Linked DNA regions of Gimesia benthica. The protein of the gene in region 1 binds, or shares a complex with, the protein of each later gene. Links are inferred from orthologs where the notes say so. Each region holds a gene or a part of one and is shown on either strand. Other genes may lie near its edges.

Region 1 (3,890 bases):
CTGCGGACACCAACGATCAGTTCCAGAGCAACAAAAACCCGCAACCACAGGGTGGCAACATCCAGACGGACGATCAGTTTGGTCCCAATAACAATGATCAGTTTCCCGGAAATACGCCGCAAAAGTTTCCTGAAGCCAATGATCAGTTCCAGGAGAACAGCGATAGCGGCTTCAGCGTGCCTTCCCCGGTACAGCAGCAGAGCTTTGAAAGCAGTGGCGATACCTTCGAAGCGAATCCCAAAAAATTCAGTGCTAATCAGGGTGCTCCCGCTGACACCTTTGAAGAAAACGCATTCGACAGCAGCCAGGAATTCCAGCCTCCTGTCCAGAGCTTTCCGGAAAATGACAACACATTCCCTGAAAACCAGAATAATCCATTCCCCGGAAATCAGGATAACCCTTTCCCCGGCAACGATGACACCTTCGGCCCGAACAACACTTCGATCATGAAATCGGCGCCTGGTCAGGTCAGCCATGCAAACCATCAGATGCCTGCTTCCGGTCCGCAGCTGGTCCGCTCAGAGCAGTTCATGGCTCCCACCAAATTCCAGCCGGCTTCCTTCGAGTTTCCGGCTGCCGGTGGTGCAGCGACTTCAGCAGGTAAGGCACCTTCGCCATTCAGCTACGATCGTCAGGGTTATCGCTGGTTGCGAGGTGTGGTGGAATTCGATGAACAGGAAAAGAGCTGGAACATCACCTACAATGCGACCCCCGATCAAACAGATAAATTTGGCGGAAACATCGTTTTGCTGGACAAGGGAAAACTCAACCGGTTCAAAAATGGTGATGTCGTCCTGATTGATGGTCGCATTGACGGCTCTCAGCAGGATCGCATGGGCAAGCCCTGCTATCAAGTCATCAAGGCACAACGGCTCGTCCCCAAAAAATGAGCCTGCATGTGTTCATGACAGAGATACTGGCGCGATCAGACCGGTATCTCTCAGTCGTCGAAAGCAATCTCTGAAAGCAGAACTTCCGACTGAGCTGGCCTCAAAACAATACCAGATCCGCGCTCAGCCCTGAACACATCCTGTTACCCCTGTGTCTGACTGGTACTCCCCTGTTTATCGGGGACACAGAACTGTCGACCTGAAGAGAATCCGGTCTGCGCCCTGCTTTGGCGCGACAGCCTTTTCATTACGGGGTTTCCTGTTAGAATTCCTGTAGAGATGTCGATTTTCTATAAACTTCTACCAGACTTAGACAACCATGGTCGCCAATCTATCAGCCATCCGAAACGACTTTCCGATCCTGCAGCGTTCCCTTCCCAACGGGAAGCCGCTGGTTTACCTGGACAGCGGTGCCTCAGCCCAGCGTCCTCAGGTCGTCATTGATAAAATTACGGAAGTCTACGAACAATATTACTCGAATGTCCACCGCGGCGTGCATCAGCTGGGCGACCGTGTGACGACCGAAATGGAATCGGCCCGCACCTGCATTCGAAAGTTCATAGGCGCTGAACATCCCGAAGAGATCATTTTCACCTCCGGCACTACGATGTCCATCAATCTCATTGCTTATTCCTGGGGCAGACATTTCCTCAAGGAAGGCGATGAGATCATCCTGAATGAAATGGAACATCACGCGAACTTCGTCCCCTGGCAGGCGATCGCCAAAGAGCAGGGGGCCGTGCTGAAGTTCATCCAACTGACTCCCGAGGGACGGCTGGATCTCGAACACTATCAAAGTCTGTTGACGAACAGAACCCGGTTGGTCGCCGTCACCGGGATGTCGAATGTTCTGGGAACGATTAATCCCATCACGGAGATGGCCCGGCTTGCCCATGCAGCGGGTGCACTCATCTTTGTTGATGGCGCCCAGAGCGTGCCTCATCTGCCTGTCGATGTTGTTGAAAGCGAGATCGACTTCCTCGCATTCTCAGGACACAAGATTTTTGGCCCTTCGGGCATCGGTGTGCTCTATGGTCGCAAGGCACTGCTGGAAAACCTGCCGCCGTTCCTGTATGGCGGTAATATGATTTCCGAAGTGCATCTGGACGAATCAAAGTGGGCTCGTCTACCGGCCCGCTTCGAAGCAGGCACACCTGCGATCGCCCAGGCAATCGCGCTGGGGACCGCGATCGAGTATGTCAATCAGCTCGGCTTTGATGTGATCGAAGAACAGGAGCATCAGCTCAGCCAGTACGCCATGGAACGACTGCAGTCCGTGCCCGGCCTGGAAATTTATGGCCCACAGGAACTGGAACAACGTGGCGCGATTTTCAGCTTTAATATCGCAGGTGCGCATCCTGAAGATTTGGCAACGCTGCTGGACCGCAAGGGGATTGCGGTGCGTCACGGACACCACTGCACCATGCCACTGCATCAGTTACTGCAGATCCCCGCCAGTGTGCGTGCGAGCCTGACCTTCTATAACACAACCGAAGACATTGATGCATTGATTGAGGCCATCGATTTTGCCCGTCAGCGTCTGCGGCTGGTTTGATTCAACTCGACGAGTCGCTTCTCTGAGCGCATAAAAAAACAGCCGACGAGTTCACGTCGGCTGCAGTGTTTCCTGATGTCATTCCCGAACTAGATCGGTTTGACATTCTCCGCCCGTGGTCCTTTGTCGCCCATTCCCTCGGTGTAGGAGACGCGCTGTCCTTCGTAGAGCTCTTCGAACGACACACCTTCCAGATTGGACAGGTGGAAGAACAGGTCTTTACCTGATCCAGTGTCGATAAATCCAAAACCCTTAGACGTCACCTTCTTGATTGTACCTTCAGCCATCGTATATCAGCTTCCTTCAAAAATAAAACTGCGGCACCTGCCGAAACAACTGGTCAGATTCCTCTGCCGCAAGACTCGATTCTACCTCGACTGAATCAGAAAACAAGCAGACTGAACAGGATTATCCCATAATCCTGCATAAATAAAAAACCGATTAAGACCGTCCTCGCCCTCTGTCAGAGGAGCCGGTTTTCCAGCCGGCTGCCTGCATTTTGATTAAATTCAGGCTGTTTTCTGACATCACTACTTGACAGCTGTTCCTTGACGGAACACCATAAATAGAATAACCATAACAGGATGCCACTTCTCATCTCCATTCAGAAAGCGAGTACTCATGATGGTTCCTCGCCCTGTTTCCGTTGTTTTCCGCGTCATATTCCTGTCGCTGTCTCTGCTGCTGATGGGACAACCGGCGACTGCCCAAAAACGCGCGACCCGATATAACGCCAAGCCTTCCAATACTGTGGAAGCAGCTGCTCTGGAATTTGCTCTCTCGGCAGATGAAGTGAACTCCCTGGTCGGGAAAAAGGCAAACGTGCTGACATCCAACGGCAAGGAAGAAGTAGACGTTGAAATTACCCGTTTCTTTACCGGACGGGATGAGAGCCAGATCAAGTCGATGGAGGTCAAAGCTGAAAACGCCACACGCGGCAAGCGTCTGTTCGCCACGCGTCTGGTGGAAATGAAAGTCGACGACAAGACTTATCAGTTCCAGTATTTGCCTTCGCTCAAAGCGGCTGCCATTGAAGATATGAGTCGCAAGAATGCAGCCATCTCAGAAAAACTGCGTGCCTCAAACGAAGAGTTCTGGGACGAGATTCCCGAAAAGGAACAACTGAAGTACGTCGACGAATACAAAGAGTTCCTGAAGAAAGTCGGTACACATTTCTCTGGCTTCAACATGCAGTTGTATGAGACGAAGTATTTTCTGTTTTATACCGACATGCCGGCAAAGCAGGTTGCCCCCTATCTGGTACAACTCGACAAGATGAACGAACTGCTGGGTCAGTCATTCGGTTTCAAACCCGGGCATAATATCTGGCGTGGCAAAGCGGTGGTCGTCGCTTTTCTGGCTAAACAGGCCTTTCTCGAATTCGAAGAAGAATTCTACAACCGCACCGAAACCGGGAATGCCATCGGTCTCTGCCACTCCCATGG
Region 2 (3,210 bases), 1.1 Mb from region 1 along the record:
CTTAGCATCTCAGCCTCAATTCAAAAACTGGGAATCATAGAGCCGCTGGTAGTCTTTCCTCAGGAAAACGGTAAGGAATTCTTACTTCTCGATGGGCATGTTCGGTATGACATCCTGATGGATTCTGGAGAGAAGAATGTAGACTGTCTGATTGCACTCGAAGATGAGGCGTTTACCTATAATCATAAAATCAACAGATTAAATGCTGTTCAAGAACACTTTATGATCATGAAAGCGATCAATAATGGGGTCTCCGAAGACACCATTGCTGCTGCCCTCAATGTGAATATCGCAAATATAAGAGAAAAGAAAAATTTACTGAATGGGATCTGCCCAGAAGTAGTGCAACTGCTGAGAGGGAAGCAAGCTAATGCCGATACCTTTCGACAACTTCGCAAAGCAAAAGCAATGCGACAGATTGAAATGGCGGAACTGATGTGTGCCACAACGAATTACTCAGCGCGCTATGCAAATTTTCTGATTGCATCGACCCCAGAAGATCAACTAATCGAATCGGCACAACCAAAAGAGAACAATGGTATCTCGCAAGCTGACTTAGCGCGTATGGAACGTGAAATGGAATCCATTACCAGAGATTTCAAACAGATCGAAGATACTCACGGTAAAAATACTTTGAACCTGGTGATTGTGATTGGCTATCTCAAAAAACTACTTAACAACGCCCGTGTCGTTAGGTATCTTGCATCCAATTATCAGGAATTATTGGATGAATTTCAAAAGCTATCAGAACTAAAAAGCTTGTCGGAGGAGACTAAATCCTGAAAAGTTTTCAAAATTGGCCCTAAGCTTTGAATAATCCTCAGTCATGAATAATGTCAGAAAATACACTTTAGCCGCACTCAAGATAGATCTAAATATCGAATATAGTAGAACTCCATTGCAAGAGCAGTGAGCAAATTGAACTTGAAATCCCCGATTCATTCACGCAAGATTTCAATCAAGAAGGAGTCACGAATATACCATGTGACTCTAAAGATCTATGAATTGAATCGGAGGGAATTCTCAGTGGATGATACAAACGACTTCGATGAAGAAACATTCCTCCGCGACCATTTTGAAGCATCGGAATTCCGTGGCCGGCTTGAGAATCCCTCATCCAGTCAAACGATTCTCAACCGCACTTGCGGCGATCAGGTCACTCTGGATCTGCTGATCAAGGACAACACAATTCAGGATGCAGCTTTTGAGGCACAGGGGTGCATAATCAGCCAGGCCGCGACTTCGATTCTCTGTGAATTCATCCAGGGACAACCAATCGAACACCTAAAACAATTCGGTGCACCGTCCATGTTGAAACAAATCCGCATTCCTCTCTCTCCACGCCGCATGCAATGCGGTCTTCTGGCATTTCAAGCTCTCAAACAGATCCTTTATTCCCTCGACGAACCCCAATCAGACTCAACGCCGGCAGACTGAGATTGGAATTTCACTAAAAGGATTACTACTGCTCAATGACACTCCCGAACCCTTCCTAAAGCCAAATCCAATTGTCTCAGCGCTCAATGCAGCGATTCAAAAATCGCACCGATTCCGCCCGCTTCACGAATTTAGTGTCGGCCCATACGAAGAGAAGTTGAGAGCCCGGAACGCAAACAGGTCTCAACTTTAAAACTAAATTCGTTCACGGGAAATTCAATTTTGCTGGTAGATGCTTAAGTTTCTGACCAGTAAGGAATTGGGGCATATGTTCATGACAACGGGATAGGAATATACAAATTAATCTCAAAATCCTCTTGATTGAGCGATCCCCTCTCGTAATATCTATCCACGAACGCAGTGTTCCCATGAATCCTGAAAATATGTATATATTTTCATTTCTTGTTGGCTTCGGTTCCACTTAACCGAACTTTTTGACAGATCCATCTGATCAATGATTTAGTTGGAGTCGGTCCCAGGGATGGGGAGTTTGGGGTGTCAAAGCTGATCTTAAGATCATTTCAGAGCCCGGGTGATATCCTGATGCTGACAGCGGCGGTCAGAGACCTGCATGTTGCTTATCCCAGTCAATACACCACCGATGTTCGAACCTCAGCCGATGATCTGTGGCTGAATAATCCCCACATCACGCCTCTCAATGAGCATGATGCTGATGTCTCAGTCATCGACATGCACTACCCGTTGATTCATCAAAGCAATCAGCGGCCTTATCACTTTCTGCATGGCTATGTGCAATACCTGGAACAGCAGCTGGGACTTTCGATTCCCGTCACCCAGTTCAAAGGTGACATTCATCTTTCTACTGAAGAGAAACAGTCTGCATTGCCCTGGAAAGAAATCAAGTCTCCTTACTGGATCGTGATGGCCGGGGGAAAATACGATTTCACTGCTAAGTGGTGGAATCCGGAGTTCTACCAGCAAGTCGTCGATCATTTTGCAGGACGGCTGCAGTTTGTGCAGTGCGGCCAGGCTGACCACTGGCACCCGCCACTCAAGAATGTCGTGAACCTGATTGGCAAGACCGACATTCGCCAGTTCCTGAAACTCATCTATCACGCGGACGGAATTCTGTGCCCGGTGACCTTTGCCATGCACGCTGCTGCAGCGGTAGAGACTCCTCCTGGAAAACCCAGAAATCGTGCCTGCGTAGTGATCGCCGGAGGCCGGGAACCGCCACAGTGGGAAGCATATCCGCACCATCGTTTTCTGAGCACCAACGGTGCGCTCACTTGTTGCTCAAACGGGGGCTGCTGGAAATCCCGTTGTCAGAAAGTGGGGGATGGAGATGACAAGGACCGTCGCAATCTCTGTGAACAACCCGTGGCTGTAAACGAGACGCTCTCCATCCCGCGCTGCATGCATCTGATTTCACCTAAAGAAGTCATTCACAATCTTGAACTTTATTATGAAGGAGGGGCCTTGAGCTACCAAAATCAACAGACGATCCCCCGTCGCATACGCGTCGAAATGGCAAACCGGTTACAAATACAAATACCAGCCAACGGAAGCAGCAGGACGTGCTGATTGAGTTCCGGCATGGCTTGGGAGATGCCGCTCAATTTACGAGCGTGCTCAAACATCTGCAGCAATTTTATCCACACTGGAACGTCGATGTTTCTGCCCTGGTAGGCAAGCATACCTGTTATCAGGGTTTGTGTCGCCAGATCTTTCGCTTGAGGGACGAAGAGGTCGACGCCTCTCATTATGACAAACGCTTCGCTCTGGACTGGGACGAATGTCACCACGATCATG

What was found. Proteins that work in one complex are often made in the same cells at the same time.
Region 2: the proteins of F1728_RS20275 (region 1) and F1728_RS24670 are in contact, whole or in part, in a solved structure (PDB 5XT5), measured with the Bacillus subtilis proteins. The link is inferred for Gimesia benthica from one-to-one orthologs.

The regions. Positions count from the first base shown.
Region 1 is NZ_CP043930.1:5,220,908-5,224,797, reverse strand. What follows is about bases 396-3,327. They hold F1728_RS20275 (aminotransferase class V-fold PLP-dependent enzyme), read left to right. Parts: upstream 396-1,209; coding sequence 1,210-2,445; downstream 2,446-3,327. Other genes in these bases: F1728_RS20265 (hypothetical protein), read left to right, coding at 3,067-3,327; F1728_RS20270 (cold-shock protein), read right to left, coding at 2,535-2,732; F1728_RS20280 (hypothetical protein), read left to right, coding at 396-890. In the rest of the region: more of F1728_RS20280, read left to right, coding at 1-395; more of F1728_RS20265, read left to right, coding at 3,328-3,890. UniProt on the Bacillus subtilis protein: Type II cysteine desulfurase that acts as the initial step in the SUF-like Fe-S cluster assembly pathway.
Region 2 is NZ_CP043930.1:6,355,042-6,358,251, reverse strand. What follows is about bases 1-2,731. They hold F1728_RS24670 (iron-sulfur cluster assembly scaffold protein), read left to right. Parts: upstream 1-1,026; coding sequence 1,027-1,437; downstream 1,438-2,731. Other genes in these bases: F1728_RS24665 (glycosyltransferase family 9 protein), read left to right, coding at 1,933-2,731; F1728_RS24675 (plasmid partitioning protein RepB C-terminal domain-containing protein), read left to right, coding at 1-783. In the rest of the region: more of F1728_RS24665, read left to right, coding at 2,732-2,982; F1728_RS24660 (methyltransferase domain-containing protein), read left to right, coding at 2,976-3,210. UniProt on the Bacillus subtilis protein: Part of the SUF-like system that mediates the biosynthesis of iron-sulfur (Fe-S) clusters. Acts as a sulfurtransferase and thus transfers sulfur from SufS to SufB.